Regions from separate parts of the Hahella chejuensis KCTC 2396 genome, predicted to be linked through region 2. Evidence: predicted binding sites of a transcription regulator. Region 2 holds the regulator's gene; each other region holds the start of a gene.

Region 1 (3,275 bases), 1.2 Mb from region 2:
TGGCCAAGTCGCGCGGAGAAGAGCACATTGGCTCCGAAGCGGCCAAAGCCATCAAGAAGCGTCAGGCTGAGAAAAAGCTGAAACGCAAAAACTATCATCAGCATCTGACCCAAGGCGCTGAATAGCAAATAGGCCGGCTTAGTAGCCGGCCTATTTCGTTGTGGTTTCCCCCTGCCTTAATCCGCAATCAGGCGGCTGAGTTGCTGGTTCAGTCGCGCGACTTCGCGTCTGAGCTCGTTGACCTCGTCCAATAAATCCAATGACATGGCGAGCCCGGGCAGGTTGAGTTGCAGGTCCCGCTGCAAGCGCATTGCCCGGCTCAACCGCGCCAACGCCAGGGTATCGAACTGCCATTGGTGGGCGGGCCGTTCCTCCACGGGCGCGATGACGCCATAACTGACCAGCTCGATAATGAACTCGGCGTTGACGCCGCCGCGCTCGCATAATTCGCGCAACGTGTAGGTGTCGCTTTGACCAAGCACTTCCACCGTGCTGACGATAGTTTTACGCGTCATCTCTCACACCCCCAACTTGCTGCGCGGATTATAGGATTTTTCTTTTTCCGCAAGTTCCTTATAAAGCGCCTCCGCATCTGCGCTGTGGGACTTGGGCAACGTTACCTGCAGTACGATAATCTGGTCTCCGGCGGGTTTACCGGGCAACCCTTTGCCTTTCAGTCTCAGCTTTTGTCCGCTGCTGGCGCCTTTGGGAACTTTCACGTTGACTTTGCCGCTCAGCGTTGGAGCTGTCACTGTCGCTCCTAGCGCAGCTTCCCATGGCGATACAGGCAGAGTCAGATAAATATCTTTGCCGTCGACGGAGTACACCGGATGGGGCGCCAGATCCACTTCTAAAAATAAATCGCCGTTTTCAGCTCCGCCAAACCCTGCTGCGCCCTGACCTCGCAGCCGTACGTGCTGCCCAGGCCCCATTCCGGCTGGAATTTTCACATTGAGAGATTTGCTGCGATGGCCTACCAGCCCGTATTCGTCAATTTCCGGCACCTGCACCTGTACTTGTTTCTCACACCCGTGGAAAGCTTCCTCCAGGAACAATGCGATTTTGGCGTGCACATCCTCGCCGCGCATGCGAAAGCTTTGTTGATGGCCTTGTCTGTAAGTGCGATGGGCGGAGCCGCCATGACCGAAGACAGACTCGAAAAAGTCGCTGAAATGACGCGCGTCCGCTTCGGTGAAGCCGCCACCGCTGAAGTTTGAGGCGGACTCCCAATCCGGCGGTGGGCGGAAACGACCGTCTTCGCTGTAGGCCCCCATGCGCTTGAGCTGATCATACTCCGCGCGTTTTTCCGGGTCTTTCAACACTTCATAAGCTTCGCCGACTTCTTTGAATTTGACCTCGGCATCCTTTTCTTTACTGACATCAGGATGATATTTACGGGCGAGCTTGCGGTACGCTTTCTTGATGTCATCGGCGGACGCTGCTTCCGCGACGCCGAGAATCTTGTAATAGTCTTTGAATTCCATAGATTTTTACCAACCTTCACAGACCCTGCGTCTCATTGTCGTTAGAATATCCAGCCCAAGGTCGGGCGGGTATTGCCATAGGTCAGATATAATGCTGAAAAGGCGACATTCAACGTCGGACCACATAAAATAGGCGGCTTTTTCAGGGGGAGGAGTCAGCGCCCTTTATGCTGAGCTATCAACATGTCTATCACGCAGGCAATTTCGCCGATGCGCACAAGCATTGGGCGCTGTCTTTATTGCTGCAGGCGCTATGTAAAAAATCCACGCCCTGGCGCTATCTGGAAACGCATGCAGGCCGCGGCGACTATGACCTGACTTCTGAAGAAGCGCAGAAGACATCGGAATGGACTGCCGGCATCCTGCCTTTGATGCAGGCCAAGGGGCCTTGTCCGCCAGAGTTTGACGCTTATCTGGCGGCTGTGCGCGCGCTGAACCCCAACACCGAGCGGTTGACTCGCTATCCAGGCTCTCCGGCCATCGCCGCTGGCTTTCTCCGTGAGACGGACCAGTTGGCGTTGTGTGAACTGCACCCAGGGGAATACGCGGAGCTTAAGCGTCAATTCGGTAGGAACAGGCAAATCCATATTCACCAGAGAGATGGCTTCGAGGGCGTCATGGCGATGTCGCCGCCGCCGGAGAAACGCGGCTTGGTGATGATTGATCCCAGCTATGAGCTGAAGGAAGATTATCAACGTATTCCCGCCTATGTAAACAAACTGACCAAGAAGTGGTCGAATGCGATCATCGCCATCTGGTATCCCATTCTTGCGGAGAAGCGTCACGAAAAAATGCTTGAGTTGATGCGTCAGCTTCCTTTGAACAAGACCCTTCGCAGCGAATTGATCTTAACGCCGGTGGCGCGCGGAATGTACGGAAGTGGTATGCTTGTGGTCAATTCGCCCTGGCGGCTCGATGAGCAACTGCAGGCGGGTTGGGCGTACCTCAGCGAAGCCCTCCGTGGCGATCCGAAAGCCTCCTGTAGCGCTGATTGGCTGATAGCGGAGTGAATCCGCAGGACAAGCCGGCCTGGGAGCGCCGACGCTTGAGGATGACACAAAGGGGATGCGGCCGGCGCCGCAGCCTACTGGACATGAATTCATTGGATACAGGTTTGTGTGGTGAATTGGACTAGCCAAGGAACAATATTAATAACCGGAGCGGCCCAAAGGGTTGGGCTCCATTGTCTGCAGCAGTTGCTTGAAAAAGGCGAGCGGGTCGCTATGACCTATCGCTCCGAGCGGCCGGAGATTGCTGATTTGCGCGAACGCGGCGCAACTTGTCTGCAGGTGGATTTTACGGAACAAAGCTCCGTCGAACGGCTGATACGACGGTTAAAGGAGGAAGTGGGCCCACTCAGGGCGTTGATACACAACGCGTCCTCATGGGCTCCCGACCGGAGTGAGGATACGGACTACCGGGCGGTGATGCAGGATATGGTGGCGATTCATATGACCGCGCCCTACCTGCTGAATATGCATTGTTATGACCTGCTGGAGCAGGGGCGTAACCCATGGTCCGATATCATTCATATTTCCGATTACGTGGTTGAAAAAGGAAGTGACAACCATATTGCGTACGCCGCTGCGAAAGGGGGAATGGAGAGCATGACCCGTTCTTTCGCCAAGCGTTACGCGCCGCATATTAAGGTAAACACTATCGCTCCGTCGTTATTGATGTTCAATGACGGCGACGATCCGGACTACCGAACTAAAACCTTAAGGAAGTCCGCCCTTGGGATCGAGCCCGGTCCTGACGTGGTCTGGCAGGCAATCGCCTTTATCCTGGACT
Region 2 (3,275 bases):
AACAAATAGGTTTCCCAGGCGCTTTGATGATTGCTGACAACCACACAGCTTGTTTTCGGAATGTTCTCCAGCCCCTCAATCTCATAACGTATGCCGCAAACAACGCGCGCCCACCAAAGCGCAAACACATTAAACCGGGATACGATGTAATAGCGCTTTTCAAAATTGACGTAAGGACCCACCAACATACCAACTAATGATGTGATGATGACGCCCCAAGCATACCCAAGGTAAAAAACGAAAGACCGAAATAGCTGAAATGCCTGCACTTTTGCCCGCCTTTTTTCAATGCCCGCAAAGGATATCAACTCCCCGCCCAAAGCTGCAATGAATGTTATCCCTCAATGCCCCAGAAACCCAATGTTTGAGGGCTTTTGCGACTAAAGTCCACCCACACAGGCAGCCACCCGCTCACCCCTTGATCAATATCAAGGCGCCCCGCTGGGAGCTGGATACACTGAGCATGGAGAGAGGGGGACTCACTTGCCAGCAAGTGTGACAGCAGGCGCGCGCGCCAATTCGCCAACAACGACAGTCAAGCGCGCGCAGATGTTTTCTTACCTGGTTGGAGACCCAATATGCCAGTTGGAAAGGTTGTCGAACAAGCGATACAAAATGGGGGTAATGATAGCTGGGTTTATTTGCTCAACTCCCCTCCCAAAGAGTTCTCCAGCGAGAACTGGAGCGCCTTAAACGAGGGAGCCTATGATGCGGACTATCGCAACAGCTCTCTGGCTCGATACTATGAAGGCGGGTTCGCATTGAGCGTTCAAGCGCCCTGCTTCACCACACTCGTAAGCGCGGAAAATTATACCCGCCGACTTCCATCCATGAGCGCAAATCTGCAGAAGTACATCGACTATGTCGTAAAGGAAGTGAGACTACTCAAGCAAAGCCTTCCTGCCGGTTGCCAGGTTAAGTACCTGCATTGGTTCGGCGATCTGGTGCGCCAGCTTACTCCCGCAGCGCAAACGCAGGTCATGTACTATTTAGGGCGGGAGTTCAAGCTGAACTTCGGCGCCGATGCCCGTCATGTCATCGAGTTGGACGCTCGTCCAGACTCAGAGGAAGCGCTAGCCCTGATCAAAGGGTTGGGCTTTAACATCATCTGCATCAATGATCCCGGTGAATATGCGCAGTCCTGTCCTATTGAGGACCTTAAGGATTGGCTACAAACCATTAGGGCATTCGACTTTAAAGCCGTCTATCTGCGTCTGAAAGTGTCACCCATCACATTCTCCGCACTGTCCCAGCATCTTGAGGAAATTCTGACGGAAAGACCGCAGGGCATCCTTCTTTCCAGCCATAAACCAGAGTTCACCAGCACACCTAGCCTGGAAACAGCGCTAAAAGATTTCAAGCGACGCATTAAGTCCGCATCGTTTATTCCGATCACCCAGGACTTTTTCGCGCTACCCTGGACAGGCTTAATAAGCCAAGGCGTCAGTTGTCTGCATGGCGTCGGGTTGGGCGCATTCTCTTACACGCCCCACTACCAGTTGCGCAACGCCACCCAGCTGGATGACTACTACAAAATCCTGGACAACGGAGGACTCCCGGCAAGAGCAATTCGTTACACTCAGACACAGTTGTAACAAAAGGTGAAAGCTATGTAGAAACAACGGCGAGCGTAGGTTTTCCCTGTAAATTTCCTGCTGTGGGGATTTGCTTTTAAATGGCTATTGGCTATCCTAGAAGCCTCTTTAAGCAGTTTCACTCATTCAGCCACGAGGCGACCGATGGAAAGCAAGCATATAGCAACCTCCTCTCCTTTTAGCTTACACAGGGGCTGCCATGAATGTAACTTGAGCAAACTTTGCATTCCAATAGCGGTCGGGGCTGAAGACATTGATCGCCTGGAAGAAATCATTCGCCAGGGCAAAATGCTCAATCGCGGTGAATATATCTTTGAGCAGCATACGCCATTTCGCTCCTGCTTCGCCGTTCGTAGCGGCGCAATCAAAACATTCACCGTATCTGAGGAAGGCGAGGAGCAGGTAACCGGCTTCTACCTGCCAGGTGAGATTATCGGGCTGGACAGCGTTAGCATGGAAAAATACTCCTGCTCCGCCGTCGCTCTCGAACGCACTAGCGTGTGCGAAATTCCTTTGGAAAAATTTGAAGACTTAGCCTCAGACATTCCCAGCCTGCAGCACCACTTTTTCTCGCTGATGAGTAAAGAAATTCAGGAAAGCAGGCAGCTTACTATGCTACTGAGCAAAAACTCTGCGGAAGAGCGCATAGCCTCGCTGCTATTGTCCTTATCAACTCGCTTCAGCCGTCGTCGCCTGTCCGGCACAAACTTCAGGCTCCCCATGCCTCGCAGCGATATAGGCAACTATTTAGGTTTGGCGGTCGAAACTGTGAGTCGGGTTATTACCCGCTTCCAGAACAACGGCATTATTAAGGTCCAAGGAAGGGAAGTTCAGATTTTGCAATTGGAAGAGCTACAGAAAGTTCTCCGCCACGACACTAAGTGTCTGGAACACCAAAAAGAGTCCGCCGTTAACGGCCGTTAACGGCTCTCTTCCAAGCAGTTTTCAGCGGGCTTCACGCCCCCACGTTGCTGGCATTGCTCAATCAGTGCAGGCAGGTAGCGACGCCAGGGAAGCTGTTTGACGCCAAAGGTGTTGCGCAGCTTGATGCAGCCCAACGCCCCATTCGCGGGAAGCGCCACTCCAGGCAAGACATCAGCGCCCTTCTTCTCGATCAGAGCCTGTAGCATTTCCTCCTGGCCAAAGGCCTGCAACACAATCGCCTTCAACAATTCATAGTGGGTGACCGCTTCAGCGCCAGCATAATGGTAAACACCCCATACGGAGATGTTACAGCTTAACTGTTTGATAACAGCGTCCACCACTCTCGCCACATCATCCACCGCAACAGGGGTCAGCTGCATATCGGTACTGGCGTTAAGACGCTTGCCTGACGACAATGCCGAAAGCATGGTCTGCAACCAGCCTTGAGCGCCCGCCTCCAGCAACCAACCAACCCTCAAGATCAGATGCTTGCTATAGTTTTCCTGAAGCCATTGCTCACTCTGCAACTTTGTCCGCCCATACACAGAGAGAGGACGCCCTTTGTTGGCGGAAATATAAGGATTCTTTTTGACGCCGTCGAAAACAAGATGACTGGAAAGATGAACAATCGGCGCCTTCCATAAGTCCGCAACCTCCGCAACCGCCGCACAAGCGGACACGTTAACCTGATACGCCAGGTCCGGGTGCTGCTCCGCTTTGAACAAATCGCTCATCTCCGCAGCATGAACGACAAAG
Region 3 (3,275 bases), 2.2 Mb from region 2:
ACGCCGCCGCCCATGCCGTCAGCCAGCAGCAGACGCAGCCATTGCGGCGCACCGAGGGAGGTTAACAGCGCGCCGAATCCGTCTACGAACAGCGCGCCGGTAAATTGGTCGAAGAAATCGATGAAGGCGCCGCCGATATTGATGGTGAACATGAACATCAAGTACATGGCGACGAGAAATATGGGAATGCCCAGCATGCGGTTCAGGACTACGCGGTCGATTTTGTCGGATAGGCTGCGTTGCACTTCATGGTTGCGTTTGACGCTGGCGCTCGCTACCTCGTTGACGAAGCCATAGCGGGCGTCCGCCAGACAGATATCGATGTCGTCCTCCAGCTGTTGCACTACGTTTTCTTGCAGTTCCTCCACTTTGGCGCGCAGCGTCGCGTCAGCCAGTTTCAAGGCCGAAGCGTCGCCTTCCAGCATCCGCGTCGCCAGCCAGCGCGGATCGCATTTGCCTTCGCTGTGCGCGCCCAGCATGGGAGTCAGGGCATTAAGCGCTTCGGCGACAGGGGAGGGATAGGCGATGTTGGCGTTGGAGACATGTTTGCGGCGCGCAGCGTCCAGAATCGCCGCCTTCAACTGCGGCAGACCGACGCCGGATGCCGCCACAATAGGAACCACGGGACAGTCCAACAGACTGGCCAGCCTGTCGTGAGCCACCGCATGACCGCGCTCCTCCGCCACATCCATCATGTTCAGCGCCGTCAGTAACGGCGTTTTCATTTCCAGCAACTGGCAAGTGAGGTAAAGGTTGCGCTCCAGGTTGGAGGCGTCGACGATATTGATGATGAGGTCCGCTTCGCGCCCGGCGACGAAATCTCTGGCGATTTGCTCATCCAGGGAAACGTCTTCTTCACAGACGTCGAGGGAATAAGTGCCTGGCAGATCGATCAGCTCAAAGTCTACGCCTTGAAACGAGAAACGCCCGCTTTTGCGCTCTACGGTCACGCCGGGCCAGTTGCCCACCCGCTGTTTGGAGCCGGTCAGTGCGTTGAATAAGGTGGTTTTGCCGCAGTTGGGGTTGCCCACCACTGCGATGACGTATTTTTCCGCGTTGCGCTCGGGACTGGCCATGATCGACTTGCTCTCTCCAAAAAACTGCTTGGGACCGGACTGATACATCTGAATTCAAGATGAATGAACTCAGAGAAGGCTAGATTTTCTCTATCAGAATGCCGCCTGCTTCGTCTTTGCGCAGGCTGAGGCGAAATCCCCGCACCAGGATTTCCACTGGATCGCCCATAGGCGCATAGCGGGTGACGCTGAATTCGACGCCGGGGGTCAAGCCCATGGATAACAGTTTGCGGCGATAATTTTTGCCGCCTTCGCCGAAGCCTAATACGCGGCCCTGATCGCCGACTTTGAGATCTTTGAGACTGACGTTGCTCATTGTCGCGGGATTCTCCTCAGTGACGGCTTGCAGCGGCGCCTTCGCGCACCACCATGATTTTCTGCGCCATACCGGCGCCCAACGCCAGGCGTGAATCGGCGCGAATGACGACCAGATCCGCGCCCTTGCGATGCAGCACGATCAGCTCGCATCCCACGTTGAGCCCCAGTGAGGTCAAACGCATTTCCAGGCTTTTGCCCCCGCGTAACAGATGAACTTTCACTCTTTCGCTCTCTTGCGCCAGCGCCAGAGGGAAAGGCTTATGCTCGAACGTGCTCATACGACCGCCTTTAAATGAAAGTGAGATTGAGAATCTTTCCTATTCTTAACGCTATTATTAAGTGAATCCAGTACACCAAAGAGGTATTTGCGGGGAATCTGACTCAGATCAAAGGTCTGGGAGCGGCTGGATTCAAATGGAGGTGAAGCGCTCGGCCAGATAACTGATAAACGCTTTTGCGCAGGCGGTTGGCAGGCGCGAGGAAGTGACCGCCTGCACAGGCAGTCGGGGTACTGTCCAGTCCGTCAGTATGGGTATCAAGCGCGCTTCAGCCAGCGCGTCGCGGGCCAGCACAGTGGCCAGACTGGCGACGCCGAATCCTCGTTCCGCCAGCACGCGCATCAGGCTTACATTGTTGACGGCGAAGCGGCCTTTAACCGCAACCTCTACGGTTTCATTGGCGCGCTGAAGACGCCAGACCGCCTGTGCTTGCGCGCCGATGATAATACAGTCGTGGTCGCTGAGTTGTTCGGGGTGCGAGGGCGCGGGCTGACGTTGCAGGTAAGTCGGGGAGGCGAACAGGCCTTGCTCGATCCAGCCGATGCGTCGGCTGACTAGGTTCTGATCCTTCACCACGCCAAGGCGGATCGCTATATCGATCTGCTCGCTGGCCAGATCGCGATGTTGCGGCGAAAGGTCGATTTCGAAATCAATGCCCGGATAGCGACGGGCGAACTCCGGCAGCAAGGGGGCGATATAGTGGACGCCCAGGTCCACCGGCATGGACAGACGCAGCGTGCCTTGCGGGCGCTTGGCTTCTTCGAACAGGGCTTCCTGAGCGCTGAAAGCCTCATCCACCAGACGTTCGCAACGCTCGAAGTACCGCCGCGCCGCCTCGGTCAGCTCGACGCGGCGAGTGGTGCGGGTGAACAGGCTGATTCCCGACTCACGCTCCAGCGCGCGGATGCGTCGGGACAGGGTGGCTGTCGACAGACCCAGATTCTCCGCGGCGCGGCTGAAGCTGCGAGTGCGCGCCACCTCCACAAACAGGGCGACATTTTGCAGGGCGGACAGGTCTTTCATAGTGGCTGGTTATTGTTGCGAATATGAAAAAGAGAATAGCAATCGCGGCCATTATCTTTCAAATGGATCAATGTAGTATCTCACTGACTCCACTAACGAGGTAACTGAGATGCAGCGCTTTAACATTGACGACACCGCGATGATTCTTATCGATCACCAGACCGGCACTAACACTTGGGCGTCCACTACGCCCCTGGAGCTGTTGCGGCGCAATGTGATCATTCTGGCGTCATTCGCCAAGGGCGTGGGCATGCCGTTGGTGCTCACTTCCAGCCAGGAAACCAATGTCGACGTGCAAGGCCCTCTGATGCCGGAACTGGAAGCAATCGCCCCGGACGCGTTCGCCGTCCGCATCAAGCGTATTGGCGTAGTGAACGCCTGGGATGATCCTGCGTTTGCGGAAGCGTGCCGCCAAACCGGTAAACGCAATTTCGTCATGGCCGGCGTGACCACGGATGTATGCATGGTGTCCCCGGCCATCAGCGCGCTGGAGGAAGGCTTTAACGTACAGGTCGTGTGCGACGCCTGCGGCTCCACCAACCAAATCGCGGAAGAAATGTCCTGGCGACGTATGGAGCGC

The links. The regulator FNR, encoded in region 2, switches genes on or off when oxygen is low (the NO sensors DNR and NnrR bind a similar motif). The targets are predictions, from matches to a motif close to TTGATNTANATCAA.
Region 1: a site for FNR is predicted at 1,557-1,570, ahead of HCH_RS02390 (DnaJ C-terminal domain-containing protein). Genes of this name have one in related genera too.
Region 3: a site for FNR is predicted at 1,771-1,784, ahead of HCH_RS17150 (FeoA family protein). Genes of this name have one in related genera too.

The regions. Positions count from the first base shown of each region.
Region 1 is NC_007645.1:532,346-535,620, forward strand. It holds gene HCH_RS02380 (rhodanese-related sulfurtransferase) at 1-125, shown strand, start outside; gene HCH_RS02385 (chaperone modulator CbpM) at 177-515, opposite strand; gene HCH_RS02390 (DnaJ C-terminal domain-containing protein) at 519-1,484, opposite strand; gene HCH_RS02395 (23S rRNA (adenine(2030)-N(6))-methyltransferase RlmJ) at 1,652-2,494, shown strand; gene folM (dihydromonapterin reductase) at 2,606-3,275, shown strand, end outside.
Region 2 is NC_007645.1:1,742,579-1,745,853, reverse strand. It holds gene HCH_RS07780 (lysophospholipid acyltransferase family protein) at 1-269, opposite strand, end outside; gene HCH_RS07775 (coproporphyrinogen III oxidase) at 579-1,595, shown strand; gene fnr (fumarate/nitrate reduction transcriptional regulator Fnr) at 1,740-2,519, shown strand; gene HCH_RS07765 (SDR family oxidoreductase) at 2,516-3,275, opposite strand, start outside.
Region 3 is NC_007645.1:3,970,079-3,973,353, reverse strand. It holds gene feoB (Fe(2+) transporter permease subunit FeoB) at 1-1,124, opposite strand, end outside; gene HCH_RS17155 (FeoA family protein) at 1,156-1,392, opposite strand; gene HCH_RS17150 (FeoA family protein) at 1,409-1,672, opposite strand; gene HCH_RS17145 (LysR family transcriptional regulator) at 1,805-2,695, opposite strand; gene HCH_RS17140 (isochorismatase family protein) at 2,805-3,275, shown strand, end outside.